Regions from separate parts of the Aquihabitans sp. McL0605 genome, predicted to be linked through region 1. Evidence: predicted binding sites of a transcription regulator. Region 1 holds the regulator's gene; each other region holds the start of a gene.

What was found. Region 1 encodes LexA, which represses DNA repair genes until DNA is damaged. Its sites were predicted from a motif close to CGAACNNNNGTTCG; they were not measured.
Region 2: a site for LexA is predicted at 1,664-1,677, ahead of ACPPVX_RS19655 (DUF222 domain-containing protein). Genes of this name have one in related genera too.
Region 3: a site for LexA is predicted at 1,575-1,588, ahead of ACPPVX_RS22155 (DUF222 domain-containing protein). Genes of this name have one in related genera too.

What each region holds. Positions count from the first base shown of each region.
Region 1 covers NZ_CP188252.1:4,396,842-4,400,111, forward strand. The annotation lists gene dapE (succinyl-diaminopimelate desuccinylase) at 1-127, shown strand, start outside; gene ACPPVX_RS20405 (hypothetical protein) at 135-857, shown strand; gene ACPPVX_RS20410 (peroxiredoxin) at 948-1,409, shown strand; gene lexA (transcriptional repressor LexA) at 1,414-2,046, opposite strand; gene ACPPVX_RS20420 (LysM peptidoglycan-binding domain-containing protein) at 2,255-2,695, shown strand; gene nrdR (transcriptional regulator NrdR) at 2,738-3,223, shown strand; gene ACPPVX_RS20430 (dihydrofolate reductase family protein) at 3,260-3,270, opposite strand, start outside.
Region 2 covers NZ_CP188252.1:4,250,630-4,253,899, reverse strand. The annotation lists SAM-I-IV-variant riboswitch at 1-8, opposite strand, end outside; gene ACPPVX_RS19655 (DUF222 domain-containing protein) at 135-1,520, opposite strand; gene ACPPVX_RS19650 (DEAD/DEAH box helicase) at 1,776-2,939, opposite strand; gene ACPPVX_RS19645 (glutathione peroxidase) at 3,119-3,270, opposite strand, start outside.
Region 3 covers NZ_CP188252.1:4,761,330-4,764,599, reverse strand. The annotation lists gene ACPPVX_RS22155 (DUF222 domain-containing protein) at 36-1,541, opposite strand; gene ACPPVX_RS22150 (SDR family NAD(P)-dependent oxidoreductase) at 1,692-2,501, shown strand; gene ACPPVX_RS22145 (hypothetical protein) at 2,702-3,270, opposite strand, start outside.

The DNA.
Region 1 (3,270 bases):
GATCCCGGCCACCAACTTCGGACCCGGCGATGCCACGCTCGCCCACACCGCCGACGAGCGGGTCGACCGTGCGCCGATCGAGCGGTGCTACGAGGCGCTGGTCGACCTGCTGACGACGGGCGTCTGACCCACCGGTGGCGATCGGGAGGAAGCAGAAGGCCGGGGCCGAGGGGCGTCGGACCGGCCCCGGGGGCGAGGCGCCCTGGTGGGACCCGGAGGACCAGGCCTTCGCCGAGCGCCCCCTCCTGGCTCGATCCGACCTGGGCAAGGGCTGGCAGTCGGTGCCGATGTTCAACAACGCCGAGCGGCTCGACCCCCACGGCGATGATCCGGCGTCGGAGGAGCTGCGGACGATCCGGGCTCGGCGCCGCCTCACCGCGCTCGACGAGGGCGCAGCGTGGCGCCTGCGGCGCGCGGGGGTGCTGGCCGTCGTGCGCACCGAGGTCTTCGCCGATGACGATCCCGCCGATCGGGCGGCGCACCGCGACGCGTGGGACCGGCTCGGGACGATCTGCCTCGACGCCGTGTGGCGCCAGCGGTGGACCGAGCGCGACCGCGCCCCTGGCTGGATCGAGGCGCTGCGGCGCCGCGGTGACCGCCCGGCCGTCGCAGATCTGTCGGCCCCGGCCGGGAGCACGGAGGCCGACGCCCCCGACCCCGTCGACTGGATCACCGTCGAGGACCAGACCGGGACGGTGGAGTCGGGTCTGGTGACGCAGTACGAGCACCTCACCTTGTGGCGGGGACGGGCGCTCGTGACCCTCACCGTCCGCCACGGCCAAGGCGACGACGTGGACGACGCACTGGCGGTGGCGGCTGCCGCCGTGCTGCGGCGGATGGCGCCCCCAGCTCGCTGAGGTGGTGCTCCGCCCGTGCCGCGGACCAGGAGCGCGGCGGGTCGGACAGCTCCGTACACTGCGCCGATCCCACCCAGCACAGGAGCACCCATGGCCATCGACGTCGGACAGCCCGCCCCCGCATTCACGCTCAAGGACCAGGACGGCACCGACGTGTCGCTCAGCGACTTCGCCGGCGAGAAGGCCGTCGCCCTCGTCTTCTACCCGTTCACGTTCACGGGGGTGTGCGAAGGCGAGCTGTGCGAGCTGCGCGACGACATCGCCGAGTACGAGCAGGCCGGCGTGCAGGTGCTCGCCGTGTCGTGCGATTCGCGCTTCTCCCAGAAGGTGTGGGCGGACCAGAAGGGCTGGACGTTCCCGCTGCTCTCGGACTTCTGGCCGCATGGAGCCGTGGCCCAGGCCTACGGCGTGTTCAACGAGGATCTGGGCTGTGCCATCCGAGCCACGTTCCTCATCGGCAAGGACGGCGTGCTGGTGGACACCTTCGCCACCGACAGCCTGGGCACCGCCCGGGAGAAGGAGCGCTACACCGCGGCCATCGGCAAGCTCTGAGCGATCAGAGCTTGCGCATGACGGTGACGACCTTGCCGAACACCTGGACCTCGGACGCCGGGAACACCATGGGCTCGAGGCGCGGGTTGTGGGGCGTGAGCACGACCTGATCGCCGCTGCGGCTGTAGGTCTTGACCGTGGCCTCCTCGCCGGGGATGCCGGCGACGACGATCTCGCCGTTGCGGGCCTCGGGCTGGGAGCGAACCACCACGAAGTCTCCGTCGAGGATGCCGGCATCGACCATGGAGTCGCCACGGACCTTCAGCATGAAGAGGTCTCCGTCGCCCGTGAGGTCTGCGGGGACGGGGACCACCTCTTCGACGTTCTGCTGGGCGAGCACGTCGGTGCCGGCCGCCACCTCGCCCACGAGGGGGACGTGGCGGATGGGGCGCCGCTCGACGGCGGCCCCGGACGCTGCGTCCCAGCGGACCTCGATGGCGCGGGGCTTGGACGGGTCCCGGCGGAGGAACCCGAGCCGCTGCAGGGTGGAGAGGTGGGAGTGGACCGTGGACGGGGACCCCAGTCCGACGGTCTCGCCGATCTCCCGGACCGACGGCGGGTAGCCCTTCTCGCGCATCGAGGCATCGATGCACTCGAGGATCTGCCGTTGGCGGGCGGTGAGCGCTTGGTCGGTCATGGGGGCTCCTCGTGTGATGCCCGGGAGGGCGAACAAGTGGTCGACCGTGACCGTAGCATCGCGCAGGTGTTCGGGCAAACATTTGTTCGTTCCCGGGCTTGACGGCGAACGACTGTTCGTGCCTACAGTGTCCACGTCCGAACAGGCGTTCGTGGAACGAGCGTTCGGAAGCGTCTCGATGTCAGACCCCCTGGGGAGTATCTGTTCCATGGCTGCGATCATCCAACCCCGCCCGCACACCTCGGTTCCCCAGCGCCCCGCGCTCCGCCTCGTCACCGCCCACGGAGGGCGCACGGTCGAGGCGCCGATCGATCTCGGCCTCACACCGGCCCACATCGTCGCCGCCGTCGTCGGGATCGTGCTGGTGGTCCTGCTGTCGATCGCCATCGGCAGCGGTGCCCTCGCCGGGCTCGCTCCCGCCCCGTCTGCTGGCGCCCCGTCTGCTGGCGCCTCGGCCGGAACCTCGGCCGCCGCCGGTGTGGCGGCCGGCACCACGGCCCAGCTCGAGGTGCACTCAGGCGACACGTTCTGGAGCATCGCCCGCCGTCTCCAGCCCACCGGTGACGTGCGTCCCCTGGTCGATCGGCTGATCGAGCTGAACGGCACCACCATCCTCCAGCCGGGTGAGCAGATCGTCGTTCCCGCCTGACGCGAACGGGCGCACCGCGCCCGTGGCAGTAGCGTCACGCCCGTGCGCTGCCCAGCCTGTGGAACCTTCGAAGACAAGGTCATCGATTCCCGGCAGTCCGAAGACGGGCTGCTGATCCGTCGTCGCCGCGCCTGCCTCGCCTGCCAGCGCCGGTTCACCACGTTCGAGCGCCTCGAGGAGGTCCCACTTCTGGTCGTCAAGCGCTCCGGGGACCGCGAGCCGTTCGACCCGGCCAAGGTGGTCTCGGGCCTGCGGCTGGCCACCAAGGGTCGGCCGGTCGATGCCGCCGACCTCGATCGCATCGCCACCGCCGTCGAGGAGTCGCTCCGGCTCGAAGGGACCGAGGTCAGCAGCGACCGCGTCGGCCGGGCCGTGCTCGAGCACCTGCGAGACCTCGACGTCGTGGCCGCCGTGCGCTTCGCCAGCGTCTACAAGGAGTTCGACGATCTCGCCGACTTCGAGCGGGAGCTCGACGAGCTGATGGGCCCCTCTCGCCTCACCAAGGCCACCGAGCCCAAGCGCCACTGAGCGCCAGGCGGGTGGCCGCCGTCGGCTCCCCCCAGATCAGGGGCGCA
Region 2 (3,270 bases), 150 kb from region 1:
TGACGAGCGCCACTGTATGCGAAGACCGGCCACCCGGAGCGAACCGAATCCGGGGCGCGCCGAAGCACCCACCTCAGGGTCGGCGGGTCGGTGCGTGGAGACGCGCGGGGCTGGGGTGCGAACCGAGCGAGAGCTCAGGCGTCGGCGGGGCCGGCCCGGGTGGGGTCGATGGGGGCGCCGCCGGCGGGGCTGTCGGGTGGGGGCGGCACGGCGCCGGGCCGGTGGCCCGTGACCGGCGGCGGAGGCGGAGGCGGATCATCGTCGTCAGCGGAGGCGCTGCCGGCGGGAGGGTCTGGGAGGCGGGCGTTGAGGTGGAAGCCCCAGCGGTCGAGGCGTTCGCCGGTGGGCGGGATGTAGCGGTGAGGACGGATCCCCACATCGGCGGCAACGTCGCGGACCCGCTCGGCCGGGGTGGTGGCCGGCGCGGGAGGCGCCGGCCGGACGGGGTGGCCGACGGCATCGAGCGGCAGGCCCCGGGCGTTGGTGAACACGACGCCGGGTGCGGCGTGCCGAGGGAGGTCGGCGTTGCCGTCGATGCCGAGCGTGCCCTGGTGGTGGCAGCGGTGGTGGTGGCCGCACAGGGTGATGAGGTTCGACGTCTCGGTGGAGCCGCCGTCTTCCCAGTGCCAGATGTGGTGGATCTCCAGGCCGCTGGTGCGCCCACAGCCCGGCACCGAACAGCAACCGCCGTCGCGGTGCTCGACCGCACGGCGCAGCCGCCGGTTGATGGCACGGGTGACACGGCCGACGCCGATGGGGGCGATGCCGTCGTGCACGATGCCGCGCAGACGGGCATCGCAGAGGATGTGGCGGCGCTGCCCCTCGGGCAGGACCACCCCGAGGTGGGTCATCAGCTCCAGGCTGTTGGGACCCGCTTCGAGGTGGGCGTGGACCAAGTAGCGGTCGGTGCCGGGGCGGGCCGCCTCGCCGGCGCGCAGCGCCGCCTCCGCCAAGGCGACGAGGGCATCGGCGGCGTAGACCGGCTCCGGGTCGACGCCCTCGGGCGCCGTCGCCCTGGCCTGCCGTCGCAGATCCTCCTCCATGCCCTTGAGCGCCTGATCGAACACCGCACCCTTGGCCTCGGGCAGGCGGATGTGCGCGAAGTAGCCCCGCTCGTCGTACCCCCTCGACACGCTGCCGTGGAGCTCGGGATCGGGACCGGGATCGGCCCCCGGTGCGGGCTCGGGCTTGGGCTTGGGGTCGCGGTACCACGGCAGCGCCTGGCGCAGCTGCTTCACCGTGCAGCACTGCGCGACGCGGGCCGCCGACTCGTCGTAGCGGGCCGGCACGTAGCGGGCGACCTCGGCCGCCTGGTCCACCGTGAGCTCCCCCGCCGCCAGCGCGGCGAGGGTGTGGGCCAGCTCCTCGGCCCGTTCGGCCAACCGCACGATGTCGCCGGCGCGGCCCGGAGCGACTCCCGCCCGCCAGGCCAGCCACTTCTGCGGCGACAGGTTGTCGCCGCCCGACACCCCCGCCTGGACCCCGCGCCGCGTCAGCTCCACGAGCCGCGCCTCGGCCACGTTGATGACCCCTTGGACCTAGGCGATCTCCTCGCAGATGGCGTCATAGGCGGCGTCCGCCGCTGCGCCCGCCGCCCCAGCGGCATCATCCGAGTGGCGGGGCGGGGTCATGCACCTCAGTGTACGACGCCCTCACCAAACATCGAACGTTTGTTCGATGTTCCTCACGGCTTCCAGCGATGCCTCAGGCCGGGGCCATCGCCCCCATCAATACCGGACACCCGCCTGCTGACGGCCCGCCGGGCCGACGCTGGATCAGACCTTCTCGACGGGCACCCAGTTGGTGAGGTCCTGGAGGATGGGGTTGTTGGAGAACACCTCGGGCATGGGCTGGTCCTCGCCGAGGCGCTTCTGGAGGCGCTTGACCTCGAGCTCCTGGTCCCAGAGCAGCAGGGTGACGACGAGGCCGCCCTGGCCGGCACGAGCCGTGCGGCCCGAGCGGTGGAGGTACGCCTTGTGGTCCTCCGGCGGGTCGAAGTGGATCACGATGTCGATGTCGTCGACGTGGATGCCGCGGGCGGCGACGTCGGTGGCCACGAGCACGGAGAGCTTCCCGGCCATGAAGTCGGCGAGCGACTTCTCGCGCTGGCTCTGGCGCAGGTCGCCGTGGATGGCCGCGGCCTTCACGCCCTGCTCGTTGAGCTGGTCGACGAGCTTGTCGGCCATGCGCTTGGTGCGGGTGAACATGAGCGTCTTGGTGCCGCTGCGGGAGATGGCCGCGGCCACCTTGACCTTGTCCATCTGGTGCACCCGGAGGAACCGCTGCGTCATGCTGGCGACGGTGACGCCCTCGGACTCGACCTCGTGGCGGACCGGGTCGGTCTGGTAGCGGTCGATCAGGCCCTGGACCACGCCGTCGAGCGTGGCCGAGAACAGGAGGGTCTGGTGGTCGCCAGGGATGTGGCGGAGGATCCACTCGACCTGGGGCATGAAGCCCATGTCGGCCATGCGGTCGGCCTCGTCGAGCACCACGATGCCGACGTCGGTGAGGTCGAGCTCCTTGCGGTCGATGAGGTCGATCATGCGGCCGGGGGTGGCGGCGATGACCTCGACGCCCGCCTTCAGCTTCTTGATCTGCTTCTCGATGTCGGCCCCGCCGTAGATGGCCGCGACGGTGATGTCGCGCACGGCACCGATGGGCTCGAGCTCTTCCTTCACCTGCGTGGCGAGCTCCCGGGTGGGGACGAGGATGATGGCGCGGGGCCGACAGGGCTCGGCGGTCTTGACGGTCTGCAGCACGGGCAGGCCGAAGGCGAGGGTCTTGCCCGAGCCGGTCTTGGCCTTGCCGCACACGTCGCGGCCGGCCAGCGCATCGGCGATGGTCAGCTCCTGGATGGCGAACGCGTGGGTCTTGCCCTGAGCGGACAGCACGCCGGCCAGGTCGGGGGCGACGCCGAGGGCGTCGAACGAGGTGGTCACTGGTTGTCTCCGGATTCTCTTCGAGTGGAGGGTCTTCCTCCGGCTCTCGAATCGATGAGACGAACGCGTTGCGAGGTGACCCGCGGATCCGCCCGACAAGCAGTTTGGGCGCTGACCCGCTCGTCCCAGGTTAGAGGTCCGAGCGGTCCGATCCGCGATCCCCCTGATGACCCCTCAGGTCAAGCGGGGAGGTTGGCCTCGATGGCGGAGACGATCGCCGGGTCCTCGGGCTCGACGCCGGGACGGAAGCGGGTCACCTGGCCGCCGGGGGCGACGAGGAACTTCTCGAAGTTCCACTGCACGTCACCGGCCGCGCCGTCGGCGTCTTCCA
Region 3 (3,270 bases), 360 kb from region 1:
GCGATGGTCGGCTGGGGCGCCCGGGCGGACGGAGATCAGGCCGCGTCGGGGCCGGCCCGGGTGGGATCGATGGGCGTGCCCTCGGTGGGGCTGGTCGGTGCGGGTGGCACCCCTGGGGGCCGTTGCCCGGTGACGTCGGGTGGAGGTGGGACGGCATCGGGCGGCGGCTGCTCACCGGCTGAGACCTCGTCTTCGGGGCCGGGGATCAGGGGGTCGGGGTGGAGGTGGAAGCCCGAGCGATCGAGGCGTTCGCCGGTCGGTGGGACGTAGCGGTGCGGTGCGATGCCCGCCTCGGCCGCCGAGCGCTCCACGTGGGCGCTGGGGTCGGTGCCGGGTGCAGGTGGGGTGGGGACGATCGGCCGGCCGACGGCGTCGAGGGGTTGGTTCCAGGCGTTGGTGAACACGACACCGGGGACCGTGTGGCGTGGGAGGTCGGCGTTGCCTTCGATGCCCAGCGAGCCTTGGTGGTGGCTGGTGTGGTGGTGCGAGCAGAGGGTGATGAGGTTCCAGGTCTCGGTGGGCCCACCGTCTTCCCAGTGCCAGAGGTGGTGGATCTCCAGCCCGGTGGTGCGACCGCAACCCGGCACCGTGCAGCAACCGCGGTCGCGGTGCTCGATGGCGCGGCGCAGCCGCCGGTTGATGACCCGGGTCACGCGCCCTGCCCCCAACGGGGCCAGCCCGTCGCGGACGATCCCACGCAAGGAGGCGTCGCACAGGAGGTGTCGGCGCTGTCCGTCGGGGATCACGATCCCCAGGTGCGTGGCCAGCTCGAGGCCGTCGGCCCCCGCTTCGAGGTGCACGTGCACCAGGTAGCGGTCGGTCCCTGGCCGTGGTGCCTCTCCAGCTCGGAGGGCACCCTCGGCCATGGCCACGAGCGCATCGGCGGCGTACACCGGCTGCAGATCGGAACCGGTGGCGCTGGCGTCGGCCTTCGCTTGGCGCTTGAGATCCTCGTGCATCGCCTTCAAGGCTCGGTCGACGATCGCCCCGCGCGCCTCGGGCAACCGGATGTGAGCGAAGTAGCCGCGCTCGTCGTAGCCCGTGGACACGCTCCCCTGCGCCTCCAGGTCTTCGTCAGATCCAGGCTTGGGCCGGCTCGGGCTACGGGGGTCGCGGTACCACGGCAGGGCTTGGCGCAGCTGACGGACCGTGCAGCACTGCGCCACCCGCGCCGCCGACTCGTCGTAACGGGCCGGGACGTATCGGGCCACCTCGGCAACCTGGTCCAAGGTGAGCTCCCCCAACGCCAGCGCAGCCATCGTGTGCGGGAGCTCCCCGCGGCGCTTCGCCACCCGCACGATGTCCGCTGCCCGCCCCGGCGCGATCCCCGCGCGCCACTCCATCCACCTCTCCGCCGTCAGGTTCGTCCCACCCGACACCCCGATCGCGATCGCATCCGCAGCCAGCTCCATCATCCGCGCCTCGGCCACGTTGATCAGCCCTTGGGTGGCGGCCAGCTCCTCGCAGATGGCGTCGTACTCCTCGACCGACGGCCGCGGTGCTCCCGACGATGCGGGGTCGAAGCTGCGAGGCGGGGCCATGCACCTCACCCTACGGGCGATCCAGCAGCGAAGCGAACATCTGTTCGATCATTTCGATGGTTTCTGATGATCACCGAAGTCCTCCCCATCGCTCCCCGAAATACCGGACATCGACGGCCCGGCCGATCGGGGACGCATAGCGTGCAGGCCATGACCCTGCCCACCCCTGCTCCCGACCGCACCGCCGTCGTCACCGGCGCCTCCTCCGGCATCGGTGAAGCCATCGCCCGTGACCTCGCCGCCCGCGGGCACGGCGTCACGCTCGTCGCCCGCCGCGCCGACAAGCTCGCGGCCCTGGCCGCCGAGCTGCGGGGCAAGGGGGTCCGGGCCGAGGTGCTGGCCACCGACCTCACCGATCGGGCGGCCCGGGCGGCGCTGCTCGACCAGGTCACCGAGCTGGGCCTCACCCCCGACATCCTGGTCAACAACGCCGGGCTCTCCACGGTGGGGCCCGTCGCCAACGCCGATCCCGATGCCGAGATGCACATGATCGAGCTCGACGTGGTGGCCCTCGTCGACCTGTGCGTGCGCTTCCTGCCCGGCATGGTCGAGCGCGGGCGCGGCGGCATCTTGAACGTGGCATCCACGGCCGCCTTCCAGCCCCTGCCCGGCCAGGCCGGGTACGGCGGTTGCAAGGCGTTCGTCCTCTCGTACACGCGCAGCCTCGGCGGCGAGCTCAGGGGCACCGGGGTCGCCACCACCGCGCTGTGCCCCGGACCGGTCGACACGGGCTTCGTCGAGGCAGCCGGCTTCGACAAGGAGGCCGCCGAGGCGGCTCTCCCCGGCTTCATGTGGGAGCGCCCCGAGGCCGTGGCCAGGTGCGGCCTCGATGCCCTCGACAAGGGCCACCCCGTCGCCATCCCCGGCACCGCCAACCGGATCGGCGCCACGTTCGCCCACCTCGCGCCCAAGCGGCTCCTGGTCCCGCTCCTCGCGTCGAGGCACCCCACCCTCAAGTAGCCGCACCCCCCCAAGGCGAACTTGTTGCACGCAGCGCTCTCCTGAGCATCCGCTGCAACAAGTTCCCAGGGAGGGTCACCCAGCACGCATCGTCACCCCGACCCGACCCCGGAACTTGTTGCACGCAGTGCTCACCTCGACACTGGCTGCAACAAGTTCCGGGGGTGGGGGGGGTGGCAGCGGCTGCAGGTTCAGCTGCTTCAGCCGTAGGCCTGGGTGCCGTAGGCCTGTCCGGTCAGAGCGTCGGTCGTCTGCATGACCATGGCGCACGGTGCGGGGCCGAGGGTGGTCGTCGTCGCGTTCGGGGAGATCGGCCCGCCCAGGCCGGGCGACGGCGCCTCCGGGTAGAAGGTGGCCCAGACCAGACGCCCGTCGCCCGTCCACGTGCGGTGCTGGGGATCGGTCAGCACGGCCAGCTTGGTGACCGACGCCCCCATCCCGCGGTCGAGGCTCACCGCCGATCGCGGCACGGTGGCCCGGTCAGCCATCGACGGCGGGTCGAGGACGAACAGGTTCCCCCACGAGATCTGGTGGGCGAGGCGCTCGCCACCGCCGGCGGCGGGCACCGCCAGCTCCCCCGCCGTCGGCCGCTGCACCTCGGTGCACACAGGGGCCCCGCTGTCGGCGGTGGCGTTCGAGGTCGTGGTGGTCGGGGCGGCGGTGTCGAGGTCGGAGCTGCGGCTGAGGACGCTGCCGTCGGCGGCGTAGGCGACGACGTCCCACGCCGCCACCCCCGCCGGGACCACCCCGGAGAACGCCTGCGCGGCAC